DNA from 4 places in the Klebsiella sp. WOUb02 genome. Region 4 is predicted to be linked to each of the others. Evidence: predicted binding sites of a transcription regulator. Region 4 holds the regulator's gene; each other region holds the start of a gene.
The links. Region 4 encodes PurR, which represses purine synthesis genes. Its sites were predicted from a motif close to CANGCAAACGTTTGCNTG; they were not measured.
Positions count from the first base shown of each region.

Region 1: cvpA (colicin V production protein) is a predicted target of PurR. The motif match lies at 1,789-1,806, and genes of this name have one in related genera.
Region 2: purM (phosphoribosylformylglycinamidine cyclo-ligase) is a predicted target of PurR. The motif match lies at 2,451-2,468, and genes of this name have one in related genera.
Region 3: pyrC (dihydroorotase) is a predicted target of PurR. The motif match lies at 5,133-5,150, and genes of this name have one in related genera.

Region 1 covers NZ_CP170110.1:37,174-44,719, forward strand. The annotation lists gene folC (bifunctional tetrahydrofolate synthase/dihydrofolate synthase) at 1-849, shown strand, start outside; gene dedD (cell division protein DedD) at 839-1,549, shown strand; gene cvpA (colicin V production protein) at 1,862-2,350, shown strand; gene purF (amidophosphoribosyltransferase) at 2,384-3,901, shown strand; gene ABOC21_RS06925 (UbiX family flavin prenyltransferase) at 4,043-4,612, shown strand; gene ABOC21_RS06930 (hypothetical protein) at 4,693-4,854, opposite strand; gene argT (lysine/arginine/ornithine ABC transporter substrate-binding protein ArgT) at 4,904-5,686, shown strand; partial or broken gene hisJ (histidine ABC transporter substrate-binding protein HisJ) at 5,932-6,715, shown strand; gene ABOC21_RS06945 (histidine ABC transporter permease HisQ) at 6,782-7,468, shown strand; gene ABOC21_RS06950 (ABC transporter permease) at 7,465-7,546, shown strand, end outside.
Region 2 covers NZ_CP170105.1:165,991-173,536, forward strand. The annotation lists gene ppk1 (polyphosphate kinase 1) at 1-432, opposite strand, end outside; gene purN (phosphoribosylglycinamide formyltransferase) at 719-1,360, opposite strand; gene purM (phosphoribosylformylglycinamidine cyclo-ligase) at 1,357-2,394, opposite strand; partial or broken gene bglK (beta-glucoside kinase BglK) at 2,701-3,553, shown strand; gene ABOC21_RS01405 (6-phospho-beta-glucosidase) at 3,564-4,994, shown strand; gene upp (uracil phosphoribosyltransferase) at 5,178-5,804, shown strand; gene uraA (uracil permease) at 5,900-7,198, shown strand; gene ABOC21_RS01420 (DnaA inactivator Hda) at 7,293-7,546, shown strand, end outside.
Region 3 covers NZ_CP170110.1:1,679,016-1,686,561, reverse strand. The annotation lists gene ABOC21_RS15030 (Kdo(2)-lipid IV(A) acyltransferase) at 1-365, opposite strand, end outside; gene ABOC21_RS15025 (oxygen-dependent tRNA uridine(34) hydroxylase TrhO) at 575-1,639, shown strand; gene ABOC21_RS15020 (YceO family protein) at 1,625-1,738, opposite strand; partial or broken gene solA (N-methyl-L-tryptophan oxidase) at 1,812-2,931, opposite strand; gene bssS (biofilm formation regulator BssS) at 3,058-3,312, opposite strand; gene dinI (DNA damage-inducible protein I) at 3,703-3,954, opposite strand; gene pyrC (dihydroorotase) at 4,026-5,072, opposite strand; gene ABOC21_RS14995 (lipoprotein) at 5,196-5,756, opposite strand; partial or broken gene mdtH (multidrug efflux MFS transporter MdtH) at 5,870-7,079, opposite strand; gene rimJ (ribosomal protein S5-alanine N-acetyltransferase) at 7,309-7,546, shown strand, end outside.
Region 4 covers NZ_CP170110.1:856,179-863,724, reverse strand. The annotation lists gene gloA (lactoylglutathione lyase) at 176-583, shown strand; gene rnt (ribonuclease T) at 690-1,337, shown strand; gene ABOC21_RS10945 (Grx4 family monothiol glutaredoxin) at 1,389-1,736, opposite strand; gene ABOC21_RS10940 (C40 family peptidase) at 2,074-2,958, shown strand; gene sodB (superoxide dismutase [Fe]) at 3,078-3,659, shown strand; gene ABOC21_RS10930 (MFS transporter) at 3,699-4,865, opposite strand; gene ABOC21_RS10925 (YnhF family membrane protein) at 5,028-5,117, opposite strand; gene purR (HTH-type transcriptional repressor PurR) at 5,412-6,437, shown strand; gene punR (DNA-binding transcriptional activator PunR) at 6,455-7,366, opposite strand; gene punC (purine nucleoside transporter PunC) at 7,479-7,546, shown strand, end outside.

The DNA of each region.
Region 1 (7,546 bases), 820 kb from region 4:
GATGTCGTTATCCTTGAGGTTGGGTTAGGCGGCCGTCTTGACGCGACAAATATCGTTGATGCCGACGTGGCGGTGGTGACCAGCATTGCGCTCGATCATACCGACTGGCTGGGGCCGGATCGCGAAAGCATCGGCCGCGAAAAGGCCGGTATTTTCCGCTCAGGCAGGCCGGCTATCGTCGGTGAGCCGGATATGCCTCATACCATTGCCGACGTTGCGGCGGAAAAAGGCGCGCTGCTGCGGCGTCGCGACCTTGACTGGCGCTATGCTGCCGGCGATCAGGCGTGGGATTTCAGCGACGAGCAGGGGACGCTGGCGGGACTGCCGCTGCCTCAGGTGCCGATGCCGAACGCGGCAACGGCGCTTGCCGCGCTGCGCGCCAGCGGGCTGACGGTGAGCGAACGGGCGATCCGCGACGGCATTAAGCAGGCGATGCTGCCCGGGCGTTTCCAGATAATTGGCGAGGCGCCGCTAGTGATCCTCGACGTTGCCCATAATCCACATGCGGCGGCCTATCTGGCCGGGCGTCTCAAAAGCCTGCCGAAAACGGGGCGCGTGCTGGCGGTTATTGGTATGCTGCATGATAAGGACATTGCCGGTACGCTGGCAAACCTGATGGCGGAAGTTGATTGCTGGTACTGCGCGCCGCTGGAAGGGCCGCGCGGGGCAACGGCGGAACAGCTGCTGGAGCATTTGCGTACGGGGAGAGCCTGTGCGGATGTCGCTCAAGCATGGCATGCGGCCATGGCCGATGCCGGACCGGAAGATACGGTGCTGGTGTGCGGTTCATTCCACACCGTGGCGCACGTAATGGAAGAAATAGACGCGGGGAGAATCGGTGGCGAGTAAGTTTCAGAACCGTTTAGTCGGGACGATTGTGCTGGTGGCGCTGGGGGTCATTATCCTCCCGGGGCTGCTTGACGGTCAGAAAAAACACTATCAGGATGAGTTTGCGGCGATCCCGCTGGTGCCGAAGCCGGGCGATCGCGATGAGCCTGACATGCTACCGGCGGCAACTCAGGCCCTGCCTGCCCAGCCTCCGGAAGGGGCGGCGGAAGAGGTGAGGGCCGGAAATGCGGCGGCGCCGTCGCTGGATCCGTCGCGCATCCCGGTAAACAGTAACAGCTTCGATGATGTTCAGGAGCCGGTTGTCGCGCCCAGGCCGCAGCCAAAACCTCAGGTTCAGCCGAAGCCGCAACCTCAGCCGCAGCCTAAGCCGGTCGATAAGCCGCAACCGCAGCCGCCGCAGCAGCAGACTGCCGCCCAGACGCCGGCGCCGAAGCCGGCTGAAATTCCTGCGCCAACCGGCAGAGCCTACGTGGTGCAGCTGGGGGCGCTGAAGAATGCGGACAAGGTCAACGAAATCGTCGGTAAGCTGCGCTCCTCCGGGTTCAAGGTTTACACGTCGCCTTCGACGCCGGTGCAGGGAAAAATCACCCGCATTCTGGTTGGTCCTGATGCTTCGAAAGATAAGCTGAAAGGCCAGCTTGGCGATCTGAAGCAGCTGTCGGGTCTGAGCGGCGTGGTGATGGGATACAGTCCAAACTAGCTTTGCTATTCAGCCTGATAGCGTTGCAGAACGCCGATGCAGATGCCGGGTCAGGAGGCGATTGCCCTTGTGCAGTCGGGCGCGTTCGGGTGAGCGAGTCGTCGGGCCCGCTAACCCGCTCACCGTCAGCGAGTGAGGGGCTGAATCCCTTACCTGACAGGCCCTGCAGAGGCAAAAGGCAGAATGGCGTTGAATGTTTTTTCAGCGCCATTTTTATTTCTGTAGGGCACGGAAATCCCTACGCAAACGTTTTCTTTTTCTGTTAGAATGCGCCCCGAACCGGACGACAGGGCGTAAAATCGTAGGATGTATATGGTCTGGATTGATTACGCCATTATTGCGGTGATTGGTTTTTCCTGTCTGGTAAGCCTGATCCGCGGCTTTGTTCGTGAAGCGTTATCGCTGGTAACCTGGGGATGTGCTTTCTTTGTTGCCAGTCATTACTACACTTACCTGGCTGTCTGGTTCACGGGCTTTGAAGACGAAATGGTCCGCAATGGGATTGCTATCGCGATACTGTTTATCGCAACGCTTATCGTCGGCGCTATCGTTAATTACGTGATTAGCGCACTGGTAGAGAAAACGGGCCTGTCGGGTACCGACAGGGTGTTAGGGATCTGTTTTGGCGCCCTTCGCGGCGTGCTGATTGTCTCGGCGATCCTGTTCTTTCTCGATAGTTTTACCGGTATGGCGAAGAGCGAAGACTGGCAAAAGTCGGAGCTTATCCCGCAGTTCAGTTTCGTTATCAGATGGTTTTTTGACTATCTGCAGAGCTCGTCAAGTTTCTTGCCCAAAGCATAAGCGTTGGGACGTAGCTGAACGAGGAAAAGACGTATGTGCGGTATTGTCGGTATCGCCGGTGTTATGCCGGTAAACCAGTCGATTTATGACGCGTTAACGGTGCTTCAGCATCGTGGCCAGGATGCCGCAGGCATCATCACCATTGATGCAAATAATTGCTTCCGCTTGCGTAAGGCAAACGGGATGGTGAGCGATATTTTTGAGGCTCGCCACATGCAGCGTATGCAGGGCAACATGGGGATCGGCCACGTCCGTTACCCAACGGCCGGCAGCTCCAGCGCCTCCGAGGCTCAGCCTTTCTACGTTAACTCGCCGTATGGCATTACGTTGGCGCATAACGGTAACCTGACCAACGCTCACGAGCTGCGTAAAAAGCTGTTTGAAGAGAAACGCCGCCACATCAACACCACCTCCGATTCTGAAATTCTGCTCAATATTTTCGCCAGCGAACTGGATAACTTCCGCCATTACCCGCTGGAAGCCGACAATATCTTTGCGGCAATTGCGGCGACCAATCGGCAGATTCGCGGCGCCTACGCCTGCGTGGCGATGATTATCGGCCACGGTATGGTTGCGTTTCGCGACCCGAACGGTATTCGCCCGCTGGTGCTGGGCAAGCGCGACGTCGGTGACGGCCGCACCGAGTACATGGTGGCCTCCGAAAGCGTGGCGCTGGATACGCTGGGCTTCGAGTTCCTGCGCGACGTTGCGCCGGGAGAAGCGGTGTACATCACCGAAAAAGGCCAGCTGTTTACCCGCCAGTGTGCGGAGAACCCGGTCAGCAACCCGTGCCTGTTTGAGTACGTCTACTTTGCCCGTCCGGACTCCTTCATCGATAAGATCTCCGTCTATAGCGCGCGCGTGAATATGGGGACCAAGCTGGGCGAGAAGATTGCCCGCGAGTGGGAAGATCTGGACATTGACGTGGTCATTCCGATTCCGGAAACCTCCTGCGACATCGCGCTGGAAATTGCCCGCATTCTTGATAAGCCTTACCGTCAGGGCTTCGTCAAAAACCGTTACGTCGGCCGTACATTTATCATGCCGGGCCAGCAGCTGCGCCGTAAATCAGTACGCCGTAAGCTCAACGCTAACCGCGCCGAGTTCCGCGATAAAAACGTCCTGCTGGTCGATGACTCCATCGTCCGCGGCACCACCTCAGAGCAGATTATCGAGATGGCGCGCGAAGCGGGTGCGAAGAAGGTCTATCTGGCCTCCGCGGCGCCGGAGATTCGCTTCCCGAACGTCTACGGCATCGATATGCCGACGGCCACCGAGCTGATTGCCCACGGTCGTGAAGTGGACGAAATTCGGCAGATCATCGGCGCCGACGGCTTAATCTTCCAGGATCTGAACGATCTGATCGACGCTGTACGCGCTGAGAACCCAGATATTCAGCAGTTTGAATGTTCGGTATTTAACGGCGTGTACGTCACTAAGGATGTCGATCAGCGGTACCTTGATTATCTCGACTCCCTGCGTAATGACGACGCCAAAGCAGTGCAGCGTCAGAACGAAGTGGAAAACTTAGAGATGCACAACGAAGGCTAAGCCACGCCTTTGTAGCCAAAGCCCGCGGTCTGCAGACGGCGGGCTTTTTGTTTTCCGCAATCCGGTTCGCTGGCCGCCGGGCTTGCGTCCGGTGCGATAATCCGGCAAAGTCTGCGACACCAGGCACAAGGGGCAATCATCGTGAAACGACTTATCATTGGAATTTCTGGCGCCAGCGGTGCCGTTTACGGCGTGCGGCTGCTCCAGGTATTGCGCGATGTCGCGGATGTTGAAACCCATCTGATCATGAGCCCGGCGGCGCGGCAGACTCTGGCCCTGGAAACCGACTACGCGTTGCGTGAAGTTCAGGGGCTGGCTGACGTGGTCCACGATGCTCGCGATATCGCCGCCAGCATCTCTTCCGGCTCGTTTAAAACGGACGGGATGGCGATATTGCCCTGCTCGGTGAAAACGCTTTCAGGTATTGTTCATAGCTACACCGATGGCCTGATGACCCGGGCGGCGGACGTGGTGCTGAAGGAGCGTCGTCCGCTGGTGCTCTGCGTGCGCGAAACGCCGTTCCACCTCGGGCACCTGCGTCTGCTGGTCCAGGCGGCGGAAATGGGGGCGATTATCATGCCGCCGGTTCCGGCCTTCTACCATCGTCCGCAAACCCTGGACGACGTTATCAATCAGACGGTCAATCGCGTGATCGATCAGTTTGATATTACTCTGCCGCAGGACCTGTTCGCCCGCTGGCAGGGGGCATAGGCGTGCGCTAAAATAGTGCGCTTTATGATTCTTTGCGCCCCGATGGTGCAATTTTGTCGCCCCGATCAAATCCTCAACATTTAATTTGTTTTTTTGCGTTTCGGCGCTGCGGTTTCTCCGTTAATACTGGTATCTTCCCTTTCAAGACAATTCTGCAACTTTATATTAACAAATTTAACGCTGTTTCCGGCACGCACTGAGAAAATGGCACAAAAACTGCAGGATACGTCGGCACTACACATAACTAAACAACGCACCGCATAACAACATCAAGACACTTAAGGGTATTGTATGAAGAAGACGATCCTGGCCCTCTCTTTAATTATGGGAATTAGCAGTGCTTCCAGCGTCTTTGCAGCGCTGCCGCAAAGCATCCGCATCGGCACCGATGCCACCTACGCGCCGTTCTCCTCGAAGGATGCCAAAGGTGATTTCGTCGGCTTTGACATCGATTTGGGTAACGAACTCTGTTCGCGTATCAAGGTAAAATGTACCTGGGTTGGCAGTGACTTTGATTCACTGATCCCGTCGTTGAAGGCGAAGAAAATTGACGCCATCATCTCTTCATTATCGATTACCGAAAAGCGTCAGCAGGAGATTGCCTTCTCTGACAAACTTTATGCCGCAGACTCCCGCCTGATTGCGCCGAAAGGCTCCACCATCCAGCCGACGCTGGAGTCGCTGAAAGGCAAACACGTCGGCGTGCTGCAGGGCTCTACTCAGGAGTCTTACGGCAACGAACGCTGGCGCAGTAAAGGCGTGGACGTCGTGGCCTACCAGAACCAGGACCTGATCTACTCTGACCTCGCCGCCGGTCGCCTCGACGCCGCGCTGCAGGATGAAGTGGCCGCCAGCGAAGGGTTCCTCAAACAGCCTGCCGGCAAAGATTTCGCCTTTGCCGGTCCTTCCGTAAAAGACAAACAGTTCTTCGGCGATGGCACCGGCATTGGCCTGCGCAAGACGGACGGCGAGCTGAAAGTCGCCTTCGACAAAGCGTTGGGTGAAATGCGTAAAGACGGTACCTACGACAAGATGGCGAAGAAGTACTTCGACTTTAACGTTTACGGCGACTAAGCGCACGGCTGGCCCGGGATACCGGGCCTGTTAGATTTGCCATAGCTATCGACGCCCCTTGTTGGTGCATTGGTCGTCTCGTGGTCTCATTTTGGTGCAAAAATTGCATAGTTAAGCGTTTCTGATGCGAAAAAATTTGCTCCCTGGCGCAGAATGTTTTGCCTTATCGGGGAGAAAAGTGGCACGATAACTGGCGTAAGTACTTCTAATAAACCCATTAGAATGACAGTTTGTTGAGGATAGTTATGAAAAAACTGGCGTTGTCTCTTTCTTTAGCGCTGGCCCTTTCCAGCGTTTCCACGGTGTTCGCAGCAGTTCCGCAAAAGGTTCGTATCGGTACAGATCCCACTTATGCCCCGTTTGAATCGAAAAATGCGCAGGGTGAGTTGATTGGTTTTGACATCGATCTGGCCAAAGAGCCTGTGTAAGCGCATCAATACGCAATGTACCTTCGTTGAGAACCCGCTGGATGCGCTGATCCCATCTTTAAAAGCGAAGAAAATCGATGCGATTATGTCTTCGCTTTCTATTACTGAAAAACGCCAGCAGGAAATTGCCTTCACCGACAAACTGTATGCTGCCGACTCCCGCCTGGTGGTGAAAAAGGGCAGCGATATTACGCCGGATCTTACCCTCCTGAAGGGCAAGCGTATCGGCGTGCTGCAGGGCACAACCCAGGAAACTTACGGTAACGAACACTGGGCGCCAAAAGGGATTGAGATTGTCTCCTATCAGGGGCAGGACAATATCTATTCCGACCTGACCGCCGGCCGCATTGACGCTGCGTTCCAGGATGAAGTGGCCGCTAGCGAAGGCTTCCTCAAGCAGCCGGTAGGAAAAGACTATCAGTTCGGCGGCCCGTCCATTAAGGACGAGAAGCTGTTTGGCGTCGGCACCGGCATGGGTCTGCGTAAAGAGGACAACGAGCTGCGTGAAGCGCTGAATAAAGCCTTCGCGGAAATGCGCAAAGATGGCACCTACGACAAGCTGGCGAAAAAATATTTCGATTTTAACGTGTACGGCGACTAACCATCACGCGTACGCCACCGCGCGTATTTTCGCGCGCGGTGGTCGATGATAGACAGGGCAGACAGCATGCTGTACGGGTTTTCACAGGTAATATTGCAGGGCGCTCTTGTCACGCTGGAGCTGGCCCTTAGTTCGGTTGTGCTGGCGGTCCTGATTGGTCTGGCCGGCGCCGGCGCCAAGCTATCGAGCAATCGACCGCTGGCGCTGGTATTTGAAGGTTACACCACCTTAATTCGTGGCGTACCGGATCTGGTGCTGATGCTGCTGATTTTCTACGGGCTGCAGATCGCGCTGAACGCGCTCACCGATGCGCTGGGTATGTCGCAGTTTGATATCGACCCGATGATTGCGGGTATCATCACTCTCGGCTTTATCTACGGCGCGTACTTTACGGAAACCTTCCGCGGCGCTTTCCTCGCGGTCCCGAAGGGACACATCGAAGCGGCGACCGCCTTTGGTTTCAGCGGCGGCCAGACCTTCCGGCGCATCCTGTTCCCGGCGATGATGCGCTATGCGCTGCCGGGGATTGGCAACAACTGGCAGGTTATCCTGAAAGCTACGGCGCTGGTTTCGCTGCTCGGGCTGGAGGATGTGGTTAAAGCGACGCAGCTGGCGGGGAAAAGTACCTGGCAGCCGTTCTATTTTGCCATCGTCTGCGGCCTGATTTATCTCGTATTTACAACGATTTCCAATGGTGTGCTGCTGCTGCTTGAACGCCGTTATACCGTGGGCGTGAAGAGGGCTGACCTGTGATTGAGATTATTCAGGAGTACTGGAAATCCCTGCTGTGGAGCGACGGCTACCGCTTTACCGGCGTTGCCATTACGCTGT
Region 2 (7,546 bases), on a different replicon from region 4:
CGTTTCGCGGTTAATCAAAATAGGGGTGATGTGCTGGCGCAGGTACTGCTTAAAGTAGTTGCGCAGCCAGGACTGCTGGTTGACCGACAGCTGGCGTTCGTTGATCAGGAAGATCTGATTACGCGCCATCTCCAGCAGCAGCTCGTTATAGAGGCTGTCAAACTCCTGGTCGGCCTTCAGGACCCGGGCCTGAATTTTACCTAACAAGTGGCGAGAATGGGCGGTACTGCCTTGCTCTTCACTGATGATGATGCGGCGCTTGAGTTCAGCGAAGCGCACTTTATAAAATTCATCGAGGTTGTTGGAGTAAATGCCCAAAAAGCGCATGCGCTCAATCAGGGGGTTGCTTTTATCCGCCGCTTCCTGAAGTACGCGTTCGTTAAAGGACAACCAGCTGAGTTCTTTCTCGATGTATAGCTTTTCCTGGCCCATTACAACTCACACTCCGGTTGATTGATGTTGCATTTTCATTATGGCGAGCTTTGCCATTGAATGTCCAACTATGTCAAAGAAGTATGACAGTTTTCTTTCAACGCGCTGCGCAGAAAAGGCGGTCGCTTCCCTTTGCTTATTCTGTGTGCAAAACAGGTTAATTCTGGTGATTGTCGCCGGGCATTGGGCGGCAAAAAACATCCGTCGCCGGTGGGAGCTGATGCGGATAAACGGCGGTGGCGATGGCGAAAAAAACGCCTCTGGCGGATGCGAGAGGCGCTATCGATTACTCTTCTGCCGCATACCCTTGCGGCGGGAGAGGGGCGCCGTCAAGCCAGGCCTGGCTCCCCTCCATGCGCAGACGGCCGTCGACAAACCAGCTGACGACGAGCGGGTAAATGGCGTGTTCCTGCGCCTGCACGCGAGCGGTAACGTCATCTTCGCTATCGCCGGCGAAAACCGGCACTTTGGCCTGCAGAATGACCGGTCCGCCGTCCAGCTCATCGGTGACGAAATGCACCGAGGTTCCGTGCTCTTCATCGCCGTTTTCCAGCACCTGGCGATGGGTGTGCAGGCCGGGGTATTTAGGCAGCAGGGAAGGGTGGATATTCAGCAGCCGCCCCTGGTAGTGGGCGACGAACTCCGGGCTAAGAATGCGCATGTAGCCCGCAAGGACCACCAGATCCGGCGCGTAGGCGTCGATCTCGTGCATCAGCTCGCGATCGAACGCTTCGCGGTTGGCGAACTGGCTGGCGGTGAGCGCATGGGTCGGGATATCGGCCTCACGCGCGCGTTCAAGGCCGAAGGCATCGGCCTTGTTGCTGAATACCGCTCGCAGGGTGCCGCCGATCTGTTTCCGCGCGCAGGCGTCAATAATTGCCTGCAGATTACTGCCGCTACCGGAAATCAGCACCACGATATTTTTCATTCAATGACCACACGCTGTTCGGAATCAGAGGCTTTGATATAGCCTATTTTCCACGCGTTTTCACCTTTTTCGTTCAGCAGAGCGATGGCGTTATCGACGGCTTCCGGCGGCAGCGCGATGACCATGCCGACGCCGCAGTTGAAGGTCCGATACATTTCGTGGCTGCTGACGTTGCCGGCAGTTTGCAGCCATTTGAAGACTTCCGGCCACTGCCAGGAGGATTCGTCGATCACCGCCTGGGTGTTATCCGGCAGAACGCGCGGGATATTTTCCCAGAAGCCGCCGCCGGTCAGGTGCGCAATGGCGTGAACTTCGACGTTGGCGATCAGGTCCAGCACCGATTTGACGTAGATGCGGGTCGGCGCCAGCAGATGGTCGGCCAGGGATGCGCCGTTCAGGTCGGTGGTCTGCGGGTCGACGCCGCTGACTTCAATAATTTTACGCACCAGCGAATAGCCGTTGGAGTGCGGGCCGCTGGAGCCCAGCGCGACCAGCACGTCGCCGTCGGCAACTTTGCTGCCGTCGATAATTTCTGATTTTTCTACAACCCCGACGCAGAAGCCCGCAACGTCGTAATCATCGCCGTGGTACATGCCGGGCATTTCCGCCGTTTCGCCGCCCACCAGCGCGCAGCCTGACTGCAGGCAGCCTTCGGCGATCCCGCTGATGACGCTGGCCGCCGTGTCGACGTCCAGTTTGCCGGTAGCATAGTAGTCGAGGAAGAAGAGCGGCTCGGCGCCCTGAACCACCAGGTCGTTTACGCACATGGCAACCAGGTCGATACCGATAGTGTCGTGACGCTTGAGGTCCATTGCCAGACGCAGCTTGGTGCCGACGCCGTCAGTGCCGGAGACCAGTACCGGCTCGCGGTATTTCTGCGGCAATGCGCACAGTGCGCCGAATCCGCCCAGTCCACCCATCACTTCCGGGCGGCGGGTTTTCTTCACCACACCCTTAATACGGTCGACGAGAGCGTTGCCTGCATCAATATCTACGCCGGCATCTTTATAGCTGAGAGAGGTTTTATCGGTCACTGCGAAGTCTCCACACATTTGCGGTAGCAAGAAAAATCGGCGCAATTCTAACAGGGATAGCAAACGTTTGCGAGCCTGCTTTGCAGTCGGCGTTAATCGGCGGCGAGATGGACAAATTTGATACTGTTCACGAAAATGAAACCGGGTACATTCTTGTGCTTGCCTCCGTACGCCAGAATGATCATCATGCCACTGAAACCGGTTTCTTTTTTTATTTAAGCGAGCCGAACGACGGTACTGAGGGGATTCTGCAGGGGGGACAGAGTGATAATTGCCGCATTTGATATTGGTGGCACGGCGCTGAAAATGGGTACCGTAGCCAGCCTCCGGCGAGCTGCTGGAGAAGGGCAAGCAGCCGATTCGCGACAGCGACGGGGAGCAAATTTTGCAGGCCATGCTGGCGTGGATTGCCGCGCACCCGGAGTGCGAAGGCGTGGCGATCGGCGCGCCCGGATACGTTAATCCGCACACCGGCTATATCGAAATGGGCGGCGCTATCCGTAGATTCGATAATTTCGCCATCAAAACCTGGCTTGAACAACGGATCCGGCTTCCCGTCGCCATTGAAAATGACGCCAACTGCGTCCTGCTGGCCGAGCGCTGGCTGGGCAAGGCCGCCAATATGAGCGATTTTCTGGTCCTGACCATCGGCACCGGCATCGGCGGCGCGATTTTCTGTAATAACCGGCTGGTGCACGGAGCCAGCTTTCGCGCCGGCGAATTCGGCTATATGCAGACCCAACGGCCCGGCACCCGCGACGTGCGTCGCTACTCGATGAATGAGAACTGCACCCTGCGCATCTTGCGCCAGCGCTACGCCGACCATTTTGGCAAAACGCTGGAAGAGGTGACCGGGGAAGAGATATTCGATCGCTACGATACGGGCGATGCGACCTGTCAGCGGCTGGTGATTGAATTCTTTAACGGTCTCGGCACCGGCCTTTATAACCTCGTCAACGTGTTCGATCCGCAGACCATCCTCATCGGCGGCGGCATCGTGGAACGCCCGGGCTTTTTGCCGCTGCTGCGTGAACATCTGGCCTGGTTCGGCATTGCCGACTATATCGACACCGTCAGCCACGGCAACGACGCCGGGCTGATTGGCGCCGTTTACCATTTCAATCAGCAATACCGGTCGCCGACGGGCGATCGCGCATAAGGAAGAGAACATGTCTGGATTTAAAGAGGGTTTTCTGTGGGGCGGCGCGGTTGCGGCGCATCAGCTGGAAGGGGGCTGGCAGGAGGGCGGCAAAGGCGCGAGCGTTGCCGACGTGATGACCGCTGGCGCCCACGGCGTGGCGCGTGAAATTACCGACGGCGTGCTGGCGGGTAAAAATTACCCTAACCATGAGGCGATTGATTTTTATCATCGCTATAAAGATGACATCCAGCTGTTTGCGGAAATGGGCTTCAAATGCTTCCGTACCTCCATCGCCTGGACGCGTATTTTCCCGCTGGGCGACGAGCTGGAGCCGAATGAGGCCGGGCTGCAGTTCTATGACGATCTGTTCGATGAGTGCCTGAAGCACGGAATTGAGCCGGTGATTACGCTCTCCCACTTTGAGATGCCTTACCACCTCGTTCGCGAATACGGCGGCTGGCGCAACCGTAAGCTAATTGATTTCTTCGTGCGCTTTGCGCAGGTGGTATTAAACCGCTATCAGCATAAAGTGAAGTACTGGATGACCTTTAACGAGATCAACAACCAGGCAAACTTCCACGAAGACTTTGCGCCGTTCACCAACTCGGGGCTGAAGTTCCTGCCGGGTGAGGATCGCGAGCCGGTGATGTATCAGGCCGCGCACTACGAGCTGGTCGCCAGCGCGCTGGCGGTGAAAGCCGCGCGGGAGATTAACCCGGCGCTGCAGGTCGGCTGCATGATTGCGATGTGCCCGATTTATCCGCTCTCCTGCGCGCCTGATGACATGATGATGGCGATGAACGCCATGCACCGCCGCTACTGGTTCACCGACGTTCACGTGCGCGGTAAGTACCCTCAGCATCTGCTCAACTACTTTGCGCGCCGCGGCTTTGCGCTGGATATCACCGACGAAGATCGCGCGGCGTTGAGCGAAGGCTGCGTCGACTATATTGGCTTCAGCTACTATATGTCGTTCGCCACCAAGGCCACCGAGGATAATCCGCTGCTGGATTATGATGAGACGAAGAGCCTGGTCTCCAACCCGTACGTGCAGAAATCGGACTGGGGCTGGCAGATTGACCCGGTTGGGCTGCGCTACTCCCTGAACTGGTTCTGGGATCACTACCAGCTGCCGCTGTTTATTGTCGAAAACGGCTTTGGCGCCATCGACGTGCGCGAAGCTGACGGTACGGTAGACGACCAGTACCGCATCGACTATCTCTCCGCGCATATCGCAGAAATGAAAAAAGCGGTGGTGGAAGATGGGGTTGACCTGATGGGCTACACCCCGTGGGGCTGTATCGATCTGGTCTCCGCCGGAACCGGCGAGATGAAAAAGCGCTACGGTTTTATCTACGTCGATAAAGATAATGAAGGCAACGGCACCCTGGCCCGCAGCCGCAAGAAATCTTTTGCCTGGTATCAGCAGGTTATCGGCAGCAATGGCGAAAAGCTTTAAACCGGCCTGAAGCCCCCGTGAAACCCCGCCTGCGCGGGGTTTTTTTATTTTGATTTATACTGGCTCAGGCAGCGCAAAGCATTTTGGTTGATCCCGGTCAAACATATCGGCTATGGCGCAAATGAGAAAAAGCGGTATAATCCCGCGATTTTTTTTGTGGCTGCCCCTCAGAGGAGAAAGAGAATGAAGATTGTGGAAGTGAAACACCCACTCGTCAAACACAAGCTGGGCCTGATGCGCGAGCACGACATCAGCACCAAACGCTTCCGTGAACTCGCCTCAGAGGTTGGTAGCTTACTAACTTATGAAGCCACCGCCGACCTGGCGACCGAAAGGGTCACCATTGAAGGCTGGAATGGCCCGGTTGAAGTTGAGCAGATCAAAGGTAAGAAAATTACCGTTGTGCCTATTCTGCGCGCCGGCCTCGGGATGATGGAAGGCGTTCTGGAACACGTCCCGAGCGCGCGCATCAGCGTCGTTGGCATCTACCGCAATGAAGAAACCCTTGAGCCGGTGCCTTACTTCCAGAAGCTGGTATCCAATATCGACGAACGCATGGCGCTGGTGGTTGACCCGATGCTGGCAACCGGCGGTTCGATGATCGCCACCATCGACCTGCTGAAAAAAGCGGGCTGCTCCAGCATCAAGGTGCTGGTACTGGTTGCCGCTCCGGAAGGGATTGCCGCGCTGGAGAAAGCGCACCCGGACGTTGAGATGTACACCGCGTCCATTGACCAGGGCCTCAACGAGCACGGATATATTATTCCCGGGCTCGGCGACGCCGGCGATAAGATTTTTGGTACTAAATAATTGCAGCATTAATAAGAAGCCGACTTTAAGAGTCGGCTTTTTTTTGAATAAAACACGCCAACAGCAACCAATAACGACACTCAGAGGAAAACACTATGACGCGCCGCGCAATCGGGGTGAGTGAAAGACCGCCGCTTTTACAGACAATCCCGCTAAGTCTGCAACATCTGTTCGCTATGTTTGGCGCAACGGTGTTGGTGCCAGTCCTGTTTCATATCAACCCGGCTACCGTTCTGCTGTTTAACGGTATCGGCACGCTGCTGTACCTGTTTATCTGCAAGGGCAAAATTCCGGCCTATCTGGGATCGAGCTTTGCGTTTATCTCCCCGGTTCTGCTGCTGCTCCCGCTGGGCTATGAGGTCGCGCTGGGCGGCTTTATTATGTGCGGCGTGCTGTTCTGCATCGTCTCCTTTATTGTTAAAAAGGCCGGCACCGGCTGGCTGGACGTGATGTTCCCGCCGGCGGCCATGGGGGCTATCGTCGCGGTTATCGGCCTTGAGCTGGCCGGCGTCGCGGCGAATATGGCCGGCCTGCTGCCCGCTGACGGGCAGTCACCCGATAGCAAAACCATTATTATCTCGATGGTGACGCTGGCGGTGACGGTCTTCGGTTCGGTGCTGTTCCGCGGTTTCATGGCCATCATCCCGATTCTTATCGGCGTGCTGGTGGGCTACGCGCTCTCCTTTGTGATGGGCGTTGTCGACACTACGCCGATCGCCGAGGCGCACTGGTTTGCGCTGCCGACCTTCTACACCCCGCGCTTTGAGTGGTTTGCGATTTTCACCATCCTGCCCGCCGCGCTGGTGGTGATTGCCGAGCACGTGGGGCATCTGGTGGTGACGGCGAATATCGTTAAAAAGGATCTGATTCGCGATCCCGGCCTGCACCGCTCGATGTTTGCCAACGGCCTGTCGACGATAATCTCCGGCTTCTTTGGCTCGACGCCCAACACCACCTACGGCGAAAACATCGGCGTGATGGCGATTACCCGCGTCTACAGTACCAGGGTGATCGGCGGGGCAGCGATTATCGCCATTCTGCTCTCCTGCGTCGGCAAGCTGGCGGCGGCCATTCAGATCATCCCGCTGCCGGTAATGGGCGGCGTATCGCTGCTGCTGTACGGGGTGATCGGCGCATCCGGTATCCGCGTGCTGATTGAATCTAAGGTCGATTACAACAAGGCGCAGAACCTGATTCTGACCTCGGTGATTTTGATCATCGGCGTCAGCGGCGCGAAGGTGCATATCGGCGCGGCGGAGCTGAAAGGCATGGCGCTGGCCACTATCGTCGGCGTCGCCCTGAGCCTGATCTTCAAGTTAATCAGCATTCTGCGCCCGGAAGAGGTGGTTCTCGACGCCGCCGATGCGGTTGAGGAAGCCGAGGCAAAACGCTGATCCTCCGGCCGGGCGGCGATCCCGCCCGGTTCTCTCCCGGCACACTTCGTGCTAAACTCTTGACGTTTTTCTGTCAGTCTATGATGAGGTCCATCTGAACGCACCGGCACAGCTATCCCTGCCACTGTACCTTCCTGACGATGAAACTTTTGCGAGTTTTTGGCCGGGGGGTAATCCTTCTCTTCTCGCTGCCCTACAGAACGTTCTGCGGCAGGAGCACAGCGGGTACATCTACATCTGGTCTCGTGAAGGCGCGGGGCGCAGCCACCTGCTGCATGCCGCCTGCGCGGAGCTTTCCCAGCGCGGCGATGCGGTGGGCTACGTGCCGCTGGATAAGCGCACGTGGTT
Region 3 (7,546 bases), 820 kb from region 4:
TGCGCCTGCACGGCCCGGATATGTTCGACGCCAATAGAATCCGTCCAGCGCGCAATGCGCCGCGTAGGCCAAAACCAGGCCATGCCGGTTTCCATCAGGCCCATGCCAACGGATTCAAAGTTTTGTCTGATTAGCTGATGGCGCTCCTGCTCGCTCTTCTCGGGAAAGCAGAGCTCCAGGTTGCGGTAGGCAATTTTCGCCCGCCGGGTCATCAGGCGCATCGCAAGGCGGCCCAGCGCGGTGCCCAGACGATAAATCAGCGGATAGGGAAGTTGGACAACTAACCACAGCAGGCCGATTCCTGGCCAAAGTAGCCAATAGCGTGGGTGTAGTAACGCCATGGTAAATTTAGGTAAATGGGTCATCTCATACCTGTTCAATTAAGCAACGCGTTCTATTATCGCATTTTTTTATGGTTCAGCCAAAACGAGCGGCCCGGTTGGCATTTATTGTTAAATCATAGCTAAGGTTGCTATAAAAAATGTAGCGCGAAATGTAGGGATGTAAATTAATGCCGTTTACTATATGATGCCGGCCGTTTGTTTTACTCATTTTTATGTCGAGCAGGTACACCATGCCAGTGTTACATAACCGCATTGCAAATGAGACGTTAAAAGCGCAGATGTTGGCCGAGACCGAGCCGCGCACGACGATCTCTTTCTATAAGTACTTCACCATCGTTGACCCAAAAGCGACGCGCGACGCCCTGTGGATTGCGCTCACAAAGCTAAACGTGTTTGGCCGTATTTACCTGGCCCACGAAGGGATCAATGCGCAAATCAGCGTCCCGCAAAGCCGCGTCGAGGCCCTGCGCGAATATCTGTACGCCTTCGACCCGGCGCTGGAAGGGCTGCGCATGAACGTCGCCCTTGACGACGACGGGAAATCGTTTTGGGTGCTGCGCCTGAAGGTGCGCGACCGAATTGTCGCCGACGGTATCGATGATGAGACGTTTGATGCCTCTAACGTCGGTGACTACCTGAAGGCGGCGGAAGTTAACGCGATGCTGGATGACCCCGACGCGGTCTTTATCGATATGCGCAACCATTACGAATACGAAGTGGGGCATTTCGAGAAGGCGATGGAGATTCCCGCCGATACTTTCCGCGATCAGCTGCCGAAGGCGGTTGAGATGATGCAGGAGCATAAGGATAAAAAAATCGTTATGTACTGTACCGGCGGCATCCGCTGCGAAAAAGCCAGCGCCTGGATGAAGCACAACGGCTTCAGTAAGGTCTGGCACATTGAAGGCGGCATCATTGAGTACGCGCGTCGCGCGCGCGAGCAGGGTCTGCCGGTGCGCTTTATCGGTAAAAACTTTGTTTTTGATGAGCGCATGGGCGAACGTATTTCTGACGATATCATCGCACACTGTCATCAGTGCGGCGCGCCCTGCGATAGCCACACTAACTGCCTGAACGATGGCTGCCATCTGCTGTTTATTCAGTGTCCGAGCTGCGCGGAGAAGTTTGCCGGCTGCTGCAGCGAATCCTGCATGGAAGAGCACAAGCTGCCGGAAGAGGAGCAGCGCAGGCTGCGGGCCGGGCGTGAGAACGGGAATAAGATCTTCAATAAATCTCGCGGGCGTCTGAATACCAAACTGGGGATCCCGGATCCTGAGCCTTCAGAAAAACCATAGCCAGACAAGGTCGATGACCGCCAGCAGCAGCCACAGCGCGAGATAAATCATAAAGTGCTCGCGGACGTTGTTGATCAGTAAGTCATACAGGCGACGCATAGGATCTCTCAGTGATAAACGGCCTCCGGTGAGGCCGTTTTTTTATCGGCGCGCTGGCACCGCGGGGTGGCTATTATTGCTGAAAGCGCGCCAGCGAGAAGGGGGTCAGATCAAAGGTCGGCGATTCTCCCCGGGCAAACTGGACGGCAATCTCGCCCAAAACCGGAGCAAATTTAAAACCATGACCGCTTAATCCGCTAATCAGCAACGTCTGCGGATGACCGGGGAGGGTATCGATAATGAAGTCCTCATCCGGCGTATTGTCGTAGGTGCAGGATGCGCCGTGCAGGCAGCCGCCGATGCCGGGCAGGACGTTACGCAGGAAATTGAATGATTCCGAACCGTCCGTCGCTACGCTGCCAAACGGCGTGCGCTCTTCCGCGGTGGAGATGAGCTGTCCGCCGTTGTGCTTGCCGATTTTCAGTTCATTATCCTCCGCCGGGAAGCCGTAGAACTGATCGCCGTTGGGCAGCTCGCCGGTAAACGCCGGAAAGTTATTTTTGCTGCTGTAGCGGCCATCGGCCTGGAACCAGGCGAAGATTTTGCGCACCGGCTGAACCGGCAGATCCGGCAGCAGGCGGGTTACCCAGGTACCGGCGCTGATCAGCAGCTTTTTCGCACTGTACTGGCCATCCGCGGTGTCGATAGTGACGCCATCCTGATGGTGATGGATCGCGGTGACCGGACAGTTGAACAGCTGCGCGCAGCCCGCTTCACGGGCCAGGCGAATCCAGGTTTCAACGGCCAGTTCGCTGCGCAGGACGCCTGATGCCGGTTCAAATACCCCGCGATAGCCTTCTGGCAGGCGAATTTCCGGCCAGCGGGCCATAATAGCCCGGGCGTCCATCTCCTCAACGTTGAGCGCAAATTCGCGCGCGCTGTTCATGACGTTAGTGAGAAACGCGGATTCGGCCGGGCCGAGGTTAATCACCCCGGTACGCTCAAAAACGGCTTCACCGCTGAGGGTGGCCAGTTCGTCCCACAGACTGCTGCGCCCGCAGCACCAGCGGGACATAGCGTTCACCTTCACCATAGGCGTGGCGGATAAGGCGCGTGCTGCCATGATGGCTGCCTTCCTGATGCGGAGGCTGGTGGGCGTCGGTCATCAGCACGTTGAGTCCTGCGCGACGAGCGTAATAGCCTGCGGCGGCGCCGGTTGAGCCGCTGCCGATAATGATGAGGTCGTATTGCATGGTATGTTCCGGGTTTTTGCTTTATTAGCAGGGTAATTAACAACCCACACTTATACAAGTCTGAAAATAAATCAGGCACCAGTTCGGTGCCCGTTTAGTTAGAGTATATGGATGACAGCAGAATCACTAATGTCTGCGGTACTCATTGACCTGGTATTCACCTGCTTCAATCTTCGCAATGCCGGCTTCAAGGATAGAAATAAATTGACGTGCGACGTCCGTCGTCAGCCATAAAGTCTGGCCAATTTCAGCTTCATTACTGCTTTCATGAGTGGGGTTCTGGTAGTGCAGGCGCAGCATCAGCGCGTCGTAGCTATCTACGGTGCTGATGTCCCATCCGACGAGGGGATGGGTCTGGATGACTTCATTATTCTTTTCCATCATAACCCCTTATTCATATGTTAAAAGACAACAATTCTCGAGGTTTAATGCATGTTTTCTGAAGCAAGTTAATTATATCAGGAGTTAAGTATAAACTCGAGAAATTAACGCGAACGGGGCGAGCTTTTCTCTTTTTGTCGCTTTTTTGCGCAAATGATGTCCCGCTGTACGTTATTTTGTAAGGAAATAATCAGCAAATTAAAGAAAAGTCTGAGTATTGGCGAAGGGAATAAAAAAAGCCGGGGCGACCCGGCAAAAGAAGCACAATGAGGGAGCAAATTAATTTGCTGTCCCGGTCAGACTTCGAACCGCATGAGCATTGCGCGGGCAAAAGCCTCGATTAATCGCCCGAGGCGTTCTGCGCCGCCGCTGTCATGCAGCCCAAACGACTCAGGGTACGTCGTGGATAAACCAGTCATCAGCGCTTTCCCAGGTTTCCTGCAGGATTTCGCTTATCCGGTCTTTATCTTCTTTAAGGCCACCAATAACGGAAAGATTGTTAGCGGTGGCGAAGCGTACGGTTACCTGGCTTGGTTTGGCCGGGAACTGCCGATCGATACGTCGGGAGAGTTCGCTATTCAGCGCTTCTAAAGCGCCGCTCGGTAAGGCGGTAGTTTTGGCGATAGAGACTTCGATGCGCATGATTGCCCCCTGTGTAATATACTGTTTATTTATACAGTGTAATTTCTCTATTTACAACAGAGGGCGGCGTTTTATTTTTTCATCGTCCAGCGTACGGTTTCGCCGGCGAGGAAGGGGACCAGCGTATCGTCGGGCAGAGCGATGCTCTCCGCCACCACGCTCTCTTCGCGCACCAGCTCAACAAAGCTCTCATTGACCGGCAGACCGTAGAAGCGCGGGCCGTTAAGCGAGCAAAACGCCTCGAAGTGCTGCAGCGCATTCATCTCTTCAAACACCGTTGCGTAGCTACCCAGCGCGGTTGGCGCATTAAAGCAGCCGGCGCATCCGCAGCTGGTTTCCTTGCGGTGACGGGCGTGCGGCGCGGAGTCGGTACCGAGAAACGCGCGGGTAAAGCCGCTGGCCACCAGCTCGCGCAGGGCCTGCTGGTGAATATTACGTTTCAGGATCGGCAGGCAGTAAAGGTGCGGACGAATACCGCCGACCAGCATGTGGTTGCGGTTAAACATCAGATGCTGCGGCGTAATGGTGGCGGCCAGCAGCTCGTTGCCATCGCGAACGTACTCTGCGGCATCCCTGGTGGTGATATGCTCGAATACCACCTTCAGGCCCGGCAGGCGCTGGCGCAGCGGCTCCATCACCGTTTCAATAAAGCGCGCCTCTCGATCGAAGATATCGATCTCCGCGTGAGTGACTTCACCGTGTACCAGCAGCGGCATGCCGAGTTTTTCCATGCGCTCAAGCACCGGCATAATGGTATCGATGCTGGTTACGCCGTGGCTGGAGTTAGTGGTGGCATTGGCCGGATAGAGTTTAGCCGCGGTGAACACGCCGGCCGCAAATCCGCGCTCCAGCTCGGCGGGATCGAGCGTATCGGTCAGGTAGCAGGTCATCAGCGGGGTAAAGTCATGCCCGGCGGGCACGGCGTTAAGGATCCGCTGACGATAGGCGACGGCGGCTTCAACGGTGGTGACAGGCGGCGCCAGATTCGGCATCACGATCGCCCGACCATAAAACTCGCTGGTGTAAGGCACGACGGTTTCCAGCATATCGTCATCGCGCAGATGGATGTGCCAGTCGTCAGGGCGACGGATTTTCAGTACCTGGGGTTGTGCTGTCATGGAAGGCTCCGGCTAATAGGTTCAGTCATCAGGGCTGTTTTTCACCGGGCACAAAGGATAAGCGTAAACGTTTTCCTTTGCATCAACTTCCGTAAAAAAACGGGCGCCCTGGCGCCCGCGATGTTAATTGGTGAAGGGGATGATTATCTCTCCCGGCTTGACCTCGATGCCTTTGGCGTACTTTTTCGCCAGCGCTTCGCCGGTGCTGGCATCTTCGCGCAGAACGTAGGCGGGCTGCTGGTTAAAATAGCTGCGCAGGGATTGGTTCAGGTAGGGGATCAGCGTCTGCACGACCGACTGCAGCTTCTCCGGCGCGACTTTCGCATCGACGACTTCCATCTCCTGCAGGAAGATCGCCCCTTTTTCCTTATTGAATACCGGCAGCGCTTTCAGCTTAAGGTCAATAGTGGCTTTTTGATTGCCGAACAGCGAATTGAGATCGAGGTTGGCAACGCCGCTGAGAGTCACTTTATTCGGCTCCTCGCGGCCAATCGCGCTGGTTAAATCGTGCAGCTCAATATGCGCATCCGCCACGCCCGGCAGGCCGATGTCCTTGGCGAAGTTATTACGTTTCTGCAGCGCCTGGTTAATTTCCTGTTCGCTTACCGAATACTGCGTAAGCTGGTTACAGCCGCTCAGGAGGCCGCTTACGATCAGCGCGGCCGCGATAAACATCTTTTTCATTGGGTTCCTTAACGTAATGCGATGGGCTCATCCTGACACAAAGCAGCATGGCCTGCCAGCATCGTAGGCGCTAGCGGAAAATGCTGAAAATCAGCCTGGCTATACGCAGCGACTCAGGTTCGTGGCTCCAGCATACCGGAGGCTGAACGCTTCGCGCTGAACTGCCACCACAGGGCGATAAAGGTGATAAAGCCGATAATACCCAGCATCAGCCAGGGTAGTTCCGGCTGATTGACCGCTTTACCGGCGTCAAACAGCCACCCGCCGCCGGCGTAGCCGAAGGCGCCGCCGAAGGCCAGCCCCAGTCGACTGAAACCCATGTAGCTGCCGCGCGCGCGGGCGTCGGCCAGCGAGGCGCCCAGGGTTTCACGCGCCGGCTCCGCGATGATTGAACCCATATAGAAAATGCAAATCAGCGTAAACAGTCTGCTGCAGGTTGCTGGTTAACCCAATCGGCAGCATGGCGAGCGTCATGACCAGCAGACCGGCCATCAGCCGGTGCTCCAGCCGATAGCGCTTTTCGCTCCAGCGGGCAATCGGATACAGCAGCGTCAGCGATATCGTCGCTTCGATGGCATACATCCATTTGACCGCCGAAGGGGAGCCCGCGATGTCGTTGACCATAATCGGCAGCATCAGCATTACCTGCACTGCCAGCATGTAATAGCCGGTGAGCGTCAGGACATAGATCACGAAGCGCCTGTCGCGCAGCACGCGCCCCAGCCCCTCGCGTACCGGCGTTTTCACCGTCGACAGCTTCCAGGCCGGGAGATACCAGGCGTTGAAGCCGGCGCAGGCGACAAACAGCGCCGCGCCTACGCTGCAGACGAGGCGGAAATCGTACTGTAACAACCAGCTGCCGAGCAGAGCGCCGATGACCGCCCCGGCGCTGTCCTGCATCATCAGGAGCGAAAAGAAGCGACCGCGCTGATGCGGGCGCACCAGCTTCACCACCAGCGCCGCGCGCGGCGGGTCAAATAGCGTACCGCCGAGGCCCGAGAGAATGCAGGAGAACCATAGCACCCACGGTTCATGGGCCACCGCCATCGCGGCAAAGCCGCCCGCGCGCATCAGCATGCCGGTGACGATCATCGGCTTGGCGCCGAAACGGTCGGCAACCGCGCCGCCAAAAATTCCCAGCCCCTGCTGCACCAGCTGGCGCAGGCCGAGGGCGATCCCGACCATCAGCGCGGCCCAGCCCATCTGGTCGACAAAGCGAATGGAAATCAGCGGGAAGACGACAAAAAAGCCGAGAACGACCAGCATGTTATCGACCAACAGGAAGTATTTACCCAGGCTCCTTGCCTGCGATACGCGGGACATTTCCCCTCTTGGGAAAATAGAGATTAGCCCTTCTAGTGTGCGGGGAAGCCCGGGCGTTTCCCAGCGGACTTGCGACAATATTTTTTTATCAAAAAGCAAGTTTGATAGAGGCTATTCATCGAAAAGGGGAGATGGTGCAGAAAATGGTATGTTGCTGTTTTCACACCGTCGTTCAGGACAGGTATAGTGAAGGGTGCAGGGTAATCAGTCTGGGGAACAGGAGAGGGGAATGTTTGGCTATCGCAGTAACGTACCAAAGGTGCGTTTGACGACGGACAGGCTGGTGACGCGGCTGGTCCACGATCGTGACGCCTGGCGTCTGGCCGACTACTACGCGGAGAATAAAGGGTTCTTAAAACCCTGGGAGCCGGTGCGCGACGACAGCCACTGCTACCCCTCCGGCTGGCAGGCGCGCTTGTCGATGATTTCGGAGTTTCATAAACAGGGATCGGCGTTCTACTTTGCGC
Region 4 (7,546 bases):
GGCGGCGACGCATTTTTAGCGCGCGATGCCTCTGATTATACGGGCGGCCTGAAAAGGCCGCCTTTTTACGCTATAGTGCTCCGGTGCCGGAAACGCCTTGTCCGTTTCTGATGCCATTCTGGCCATTTTCAAATACGGCGACCAACAGGCCGTTGTAAAACAGGAGTATACAAACATGCGCTTACTTCACACCATGCTGCGCGTTGGCGATCTGCAGCGTTCTATCGAGTTTTACACCAACGTGCTCGGCATGAAGCTGCTGCGTACCAGCGAAAACACCGAATATAAATACTCGCTGGCCTTCGTTGGCTACGGCGAGGAGAGCGATACCGCGGTTATCGAGCTGACCTACAACTGGGGCGTAGACAAATACGATCTCGGCAGCGCCTACGGCCATATCGCCCTGAGCGTGGATAATGCGGCAGAAGCCTGCGAGCGTATTCGCCAGAACGGCGGCAACGTCACTCGCGAAGCCGGCCCGGTTAAAGGCGGCACCACGGTTATCGCCTTCGTTGAAGATCCGGACGGCTACAAAATCGAACTGATCGAAGAGAAAGACGCCGGTAAAGGCCTCGGCCACTAACCGCTGCGGGCGCCCGTCGGCGCCCGCTGTTTTATCCCCTGACTGCTGCAAGGCGCGGCAAAATTTGCCATAATGCGCGCTACTTTTTTCCAGTAAAGAGAATCTGATGTCCGAGAACGTTCAACTTAATGGTCTGTGCGACCGTTTTCGCGGTTTTTATCCGGTGGTTATCGATGTAGAAACCGCCGGGTTCAATGCCAAAACCGACGCCCTGCTTGAGATCGCCGCCATTACCTTGAAAATGGATGAGCAGGGCTGGTTGATGCCGGACGAAACGCTGCATTTTCATGTTGAACCTTTCGCGGGTGCGAACCTGCAGCCCGAAGCGCTGGCCTTTAACGGTATTAACCCTAACGACCCGGAACGCGGCGCGGTGAGCGAGTACGACGCGCTGCACGCGATTTTCAAAATGGTCCGCAAGGGGATGAAGGATAGCGATTGCAATCGCGCCATCATGGTAGCGCACAACGCCACTTTCGATCTCAGCTTTACCATGGCCGCCGCCGAGCGCGCCGGGCTGAAACGCAATCCGTTCCATCCGTTCGTCACCTTTGATACCGCCGCCCTGAGCGGGCTGGCGCTCGGTCAAACCGTGCTCTCGAAAGCCTGTCTTGCCGCCGGTATGGAGTTTGATGGCAGCAAGGCGCACTCCGCGCTGTACGATACTGACCAGACCGCCCGGCTGTTCTGCGAGATAGTCAACCGCTGGAAGCGTCTTGGCGGATGGCCGCTACCGCAGCCTGAGGCGGAATAAGGGACAAAAAAAGCGACTTCCGGTGAAGTCGCTTTTTTACTGGCAGCAGAATTACTCTGCTTTCGGCTCGTCGGCCTTGTACTTCGCCGCCGTTTCTTTGATCAGCTGCTGGAGTTCACCGCGCTGATACATTTCAATCACGATGTCGCAACCGCCAACCAGCTCGCCATCAACCCACAACTGCGGGAAGGTTGGCCAGTTTGCATACTTCGGCAGCTCCGCGCGGATGTCCGGATTCTGCAGGATATCTACGTAGGCAAAGCGTTCGCCGCAGGCGGAGAGCGCCTGCACGGTCTGAGCGGAAAAGCCGCAGCTTGGCAGTTTCGGCGATCCTTTCATGTACAGGAGGATCGGGTTTTCAGCGATTTGACGTTCGATTTTTTCTACAGTCGTGCTCATTGTCATGCTTCCTTAACTTCTATACGGCAGTAATTTGTCATTGTAGCGTCCTGAACGCAGGACGGATAATAACATTTTGTTCACTCGCTCTATTTTATCTTCTGTAGACTGAAGTTGCCTTAAAAATATTACTTCATCAGCCAGCGCGCCGTCCTGTCGCGCACTTTCTGTACAAGGCGGTCAATGTCTGGCATATTTTTTTGCAATTGTTAATCAAACGACGTTTTAGATACAAAAGAGTATTAACTTTCAGGGTTTTTATGCATTAAAATCGTTGGGTTTTGTCATTCATGGTCAGGCATGTGTACATGTCTGTAATTAATCAGGGGAGTGCTCGGTGGCGCGGCTAAACAAAATCGCGATTTCGCTCTGCGCATTACTGTTTACATCTATCTCATTTACACCGCTGGCGCATGCTTCAGGGCATACGCACGCCTCCGCCGCGTCAAAAGCGCATCAGGTAAAGGGCTCCAGCGAACGCAAGAAAAAAGCCTCCGGTCAGAAAACAAAATCCAGCGCCAAAACCTCCAGCAAGAAAGCATCGACCTCCTCCCGCGCCAAACACCCTACCCGCACCACCGCCTCCAGCCAAACGGCATTAAACCGTCAGGCCGCCGGCGGAACCAAAAAGTGCGTGTTGCGCAAAGGCTATAAAAAGCAGTGCGCGACCTCGGCTAATGCCAATATCGAGCCGACGCGGGCGATGGCCAGCGTGAAGCAGAAGTGCGTCGTGCGTAAAGGCTACAAAAAGCGCTGCAAGCCGGTTGCCGAAGAAGAAGTGCCGCTGACGCTTGCCGATGCGCATAAGGTGCGGGTGCAAAAAGCGCAGAGCACCGCGATGTCGAAGCTGATGGACCAAATTGGTAAGCCCTATCGCTGGGGCGGCACCTCGCCGCGCACCGGCTTTGACTGCAGCGGGCTGGTGTATTACGCCTATAAAGACCTGGTGAAAATTCATATCCCGCGCACGGCGAACGAGATGTACCACCTGCGCGATGCTCGCCCGGTCGACCGCGGCGAGCTGCAGAGCGGCGATCTGGTCTTCTTCCGCACCCGCGGCCGCGGCACGGCGGATCACGTCGGCGTGTACGTTGGTAACGGCAAATTTATCCAGTCGCCGCGTACCGGACGCGATATTCAGATTACCTCGTTAAGCGAAGATTACTGGGTTCGCCACTACGTTGGCGCCCGCCGCGTGATGACGCCTAAAACAATCCGCTGACGCCCCCTGCCGCGCCTGCGGCAGGTTAACTCTCTCTTTTGTCACATCTTTTAATTTGCTACTATCTCCCTGTGCATGATGTGGTTATTGCACGCATTAATATAATAAGGAGAGTAGCAATGTCGTTCGAATTACCTGCATTACCATATGCGAAAGACGCCCTGGCGCCGCACATTTCCGCTGAAACCCTGGAATACCATTACGGTAAGCATCACCAGGCCTACGTCACTAACCTCAACAACCTGATCAAGGGCACCGCTTTTGCAGACCTGTCTTTAGAAGAGATCGTTCGTTCTTCCGAAGGCGGCGTCTTTAACAACGCGGCCCAGGTCTGGAACCACACCTTCTACTGGAACTGTCTCGCGCCGAACGCCGGCGGCGAGCCGGAAGGCGAACTGGCGGCAGCTATCGCCAAATCCTTCGGCAGCTTCGCTGATTTTAAAGCGCAGTTCACCGATGCGGCGGCGAAAAACTTCGGCGCGGGCTGGACGTGGCTGGTCAAAAATGGCGACGGTAGCCTGGCGATTGTCTCCACCAGCAACGCCGGTACGCCGCTCACCGGCAACGCCACGCCGCTGCTGACCGTGGATGTCTGGGAACATGCTTATTACATTGACTACCGTAACGCCCGTCCGAACTATCTGGAGCACTTCTGGGCGCTGGTAAACTGGAAGTTTGTCGCGGCTAATCTGGCGGCATAAAACGGTACCGCAGAAGGGTTTTCCCTTCTGCGGTGATAACTAGCTGCTGGCTAAGGCCTCTTCCGGCCGCGAACGACTGCTGAACAGCACCAGCATCAGCGCCACCCCGGCGATGATCGCCCCCATCACCGGAACAAATGCGTAGCCCAGCCCGCCGGAAATCACCGCCCCGCCGGCCGCCGCGCCCAGCGCATTCCCGAGGTTAAACGCCCCGATATTCACCGAAGAAGAGAGCCCCGGCGCTTCATGAGCCACGCGCATCACGCGCATCTGCAGCGGCGGCACCACGGCGAACGTCGCCGCGCCCCATACCACCATGCTGATGGCCGCGCCAGTCTGCGACTGCGCCAGCAGCGGGATCGCCAGCATGATAACCATCAGCAGCAGTAAAAATCCCTTCAGCGTGCCGGAAACCGAGCGGTCGGCAAATTTTCCGCCAAGGTAGTTGCCCAGAGAGAAACCGACGCCAATCAGCACCAGCATCGCGGTGACGAACAGCGGCGAAGCGTGAGTAATGGTATGCAGCACCGGCGAAATATAGGTATAGAGGGTGAACATCGCCCCGGCCCCGAGCACGGTGGTCAGCAGCGCGGAGAGCACCTGCGGCCGCATCAATACCGCCAGCTCCTCCTTCACGTTCGGCCGCTCCCCTGCGCTGCCTTTCGGCAGCGAGAACCACAGGCCGGCCATCGCCACCAGGCCGAGGCCCGCCGTGGCGAGGAAGGACATACGCCAGCCGATGGTTTCCCCCAGCCAGGTCGCCGCCGGGACGCCGCCAATATTGGCGATGGTCAGCCCCATAAACATGGTTGCCACCGCGCTGGCCTGCTTGTGCTTAGGAACCACGCTCGCGGCCACCACCGAGCCGAGGCCGAAGAAGGCGCCGTGGTTCAGGCTGGTGATAATGCGCGAGAGCAGCAGCGTGGTGTAATCCGGCGCCATTGAAGAGAGGACGTTGCCAAGGGTGAAAATAGCCATCAGGAAAATGAGCGCGCTGCGGCGCGCGCGATGCGACAGCAGCAGCGTCATCAGCGGCGCTCCGACCATCACGCCGATGGCATAGGCGCTAATCAGCATCCCCGCGGCGGGAATGGACACATCCACGCCTTTCGCGATCACCGGCAGTAATCCCATCGGGGAAAATTCGGTCGTACCGATACCAAACGCCCCAACGGCCAGCGCTAACAGGGGAAAGTTGATTTTCATGCAATGACTCCAGCAAACCGTCCTCAGCGACGGTATCTCATCAGAAGGCAAAAGCATGACATCAATCACAGAAAAACAAAAGTAAACGAAATGGCAAAAGATTTTTGCGAATTTGATAATAATACGCGGGAATGGGGGAAAGGAGCCTCTCCCCCGCAAGAATTAGTGCAGTACGGCGGTCAGCGCTGCGGCCACGATCAGCCCCAGAACAATAATCGTCGTGGTCAGCGAAAACTTTAAATCTGTATCCATCAATTTTCCCCCTGATTATCCCCACAAGAAAAGTGAGCCTGCTCATTTTTGCACAGTATTGCATAAAAATCTTCTGAGATTTAGGGCGATGCACGTTTTTACTCTTCCCCTTTGCCGCAAGATCGGACAAAATCCCACGCTAATTTGAAAGCGTATCGGCCATTGACCCCTTCCTGTCGTTCTGTGTCGTTTCCCGACGTGATGCAATGTTGAACATTGCGCTCAGGGTGTGTATAGGCAAACGTTTACGTATCGATAATCAGACGATCAGGTCAAGGTCTGGAGAGAGAAGTAATGGCAACAATTAAAGATGTAGCGAAGCGCGCAAACGTTTCCACTACAACCGTGTCACATGTAATTAACAAAACCCGTTTTGTGGCTGAAGAGACGCGCAACGCGGTATGGGCTGCCATCAAAGAGCTGCACTACTCTCCGAGTGCGGTGGCGCGCAGCCTGAAGGTTAATCACACCAAGTCGATCGGCCTGCTGGCCACCAGCAGCGAAGCGGCCTATTTTGCCGAGATTATCGAGTCCGTCGAGAAAAGCTGCTTCCAGAAGGGCTACACCTTGATTCTGGGCAACGCCTGGAACGATCCGGAAAAGCAGCAGGCCTACCTGTCAATGATGGCGCAAAAGCGCGTCGACGGTCTGCTGGTCATGTGCTCCGAGTATCCACAGTCGGTGCTCTCCATGCTCGAAGAGTACCGCAACATCCCGATGGTGGTGATGGACTGGGGCGAGTCCAAGGCCGACTTTACCGATTCGGTGATCGATAACGCCTTTGAAGGCGGTTACATGGCCGGCCGCTATCTTGTCGAACGCGGCCACCGTGAAATCGGCGTGATCCCGGGTCCGCTGGAGCGCAACACCGGCGCCGGTCGGCTGGCCGGTTTTATGAAAGCGATGGAAGAAGCGCAGATTCGCGTCCCGGAGAGCTGGGTGGTTCAGGGCGACTTCGAGCCGGAGTCCGGCTACCGCGCCATGCAGCAGATCATCAGCCAGCCGCACCGCCCGACCGCCATATTCTGCGGCGGCGATATCATGGCGATGGGGGCGATTTGCGCCGCGGACGAAATGGGCCTGCGCGTGCCGCAGGATATTTCGCTGATTGGCTATGACAACGTGCGCAACGCCCGCTACTTTAGCCCGGCGCTGACCACCATTCATCAGCCAAAGGACTCTCTCGGCGAAGCCGCATTCAATATGCTGATGGACCGCATCGTTAACAAGCGCGAAGAGTCGCAGTCTATCGAAGTTCACCCGCGCCTGGTCGAGCGCCGCTCGGTGATCGACGGCCCGTTCGTCGACTACCGCCGCTAATCCCGGCGGGGCGCCGCCTATTCCGGCGCCCGCAGCCACTCCCGATTTAACGTTTCGCTGTCGCCAAGATAGTCCAGCAGCCAGGAGAGTGCCGGCGAGATATCGCTCTGCTGCCAGGTCAGACAGCAGGCGGCGTCCGGGAACGGGTTTTCCAGCTCCAGCGCCGTCCATTCGCCGCTAGCGATCCGCGGGCGGGCGAAGTGCGACGGCACCATGCCGATGCACAGCCCGGCCGACAGGCAGGTTGTCGAGGCGTCCCAGTCCGGCACCACCACCCTCTTCTGATTATCCAGCAGCCACGTCGTGCGCTTCGGCAGCGAGCGGGAGGTATCCTCCCTGACCAGCGACGGCCAGTTGCGCAACGTATCATCGCTCAGCGGACCGCTCATTTTTGCCAGCGGATGGTGGCTGGCCACCACGCAGTGCCAGCTCAGCATGCCCATGTCGCGAAAGGCGTAGCGGCCGCCGACCGGAATCGAGCGGGTCGCGCCGATGGCCAGCTCCACGCGGCCGTCGGCCAGCGCGTCCCAGACGCCGTTAAACACCTCCTGAAAGACAATCAGCTCGACGTCCGGAAAGTGACGATAAAAATCGACAATCATCTGCCGCATACGCGCCGGCTTGACGATATCGTCTACCGCAATCGAGAGCTGCCCGCGCCAGCCGTTGGCGATCTGCTGGCACTGACGGCGGGTGATCTGCATTTTTTTGATAACAGAACGCCCTTCCTGTAAAAACCACACCCCGGCTGGGGTGAGTTCGACGTCCCGATGGCGACGCTCAAAGAGCGGAACGGCCAGCCACTCTTCGAGCTGACGCACGGTGTAGCTGACTGCCGAAGGTACACGATGTAGCTCCTGAGCCGCAGCGCTAAAGCTGCCGTTGCGCGCAACCGCATCAACCACTTCAAGGGAGTATTCGGACCACATATTCTGCCTGCAAAATTTTTGAACGCATGTAACAAATATTAGCGTTTCACAAGCCAGAATGCACTCCCTACACTCAGCGGCATCTTACCTGTATCAGAAGAAAGAGAACTTTATGCAACAACCCGGGAAAGGATTTTTGGTTTGGTTAGCGGGCCTCAGCGTGCTGGGTTTCCTCGCAAC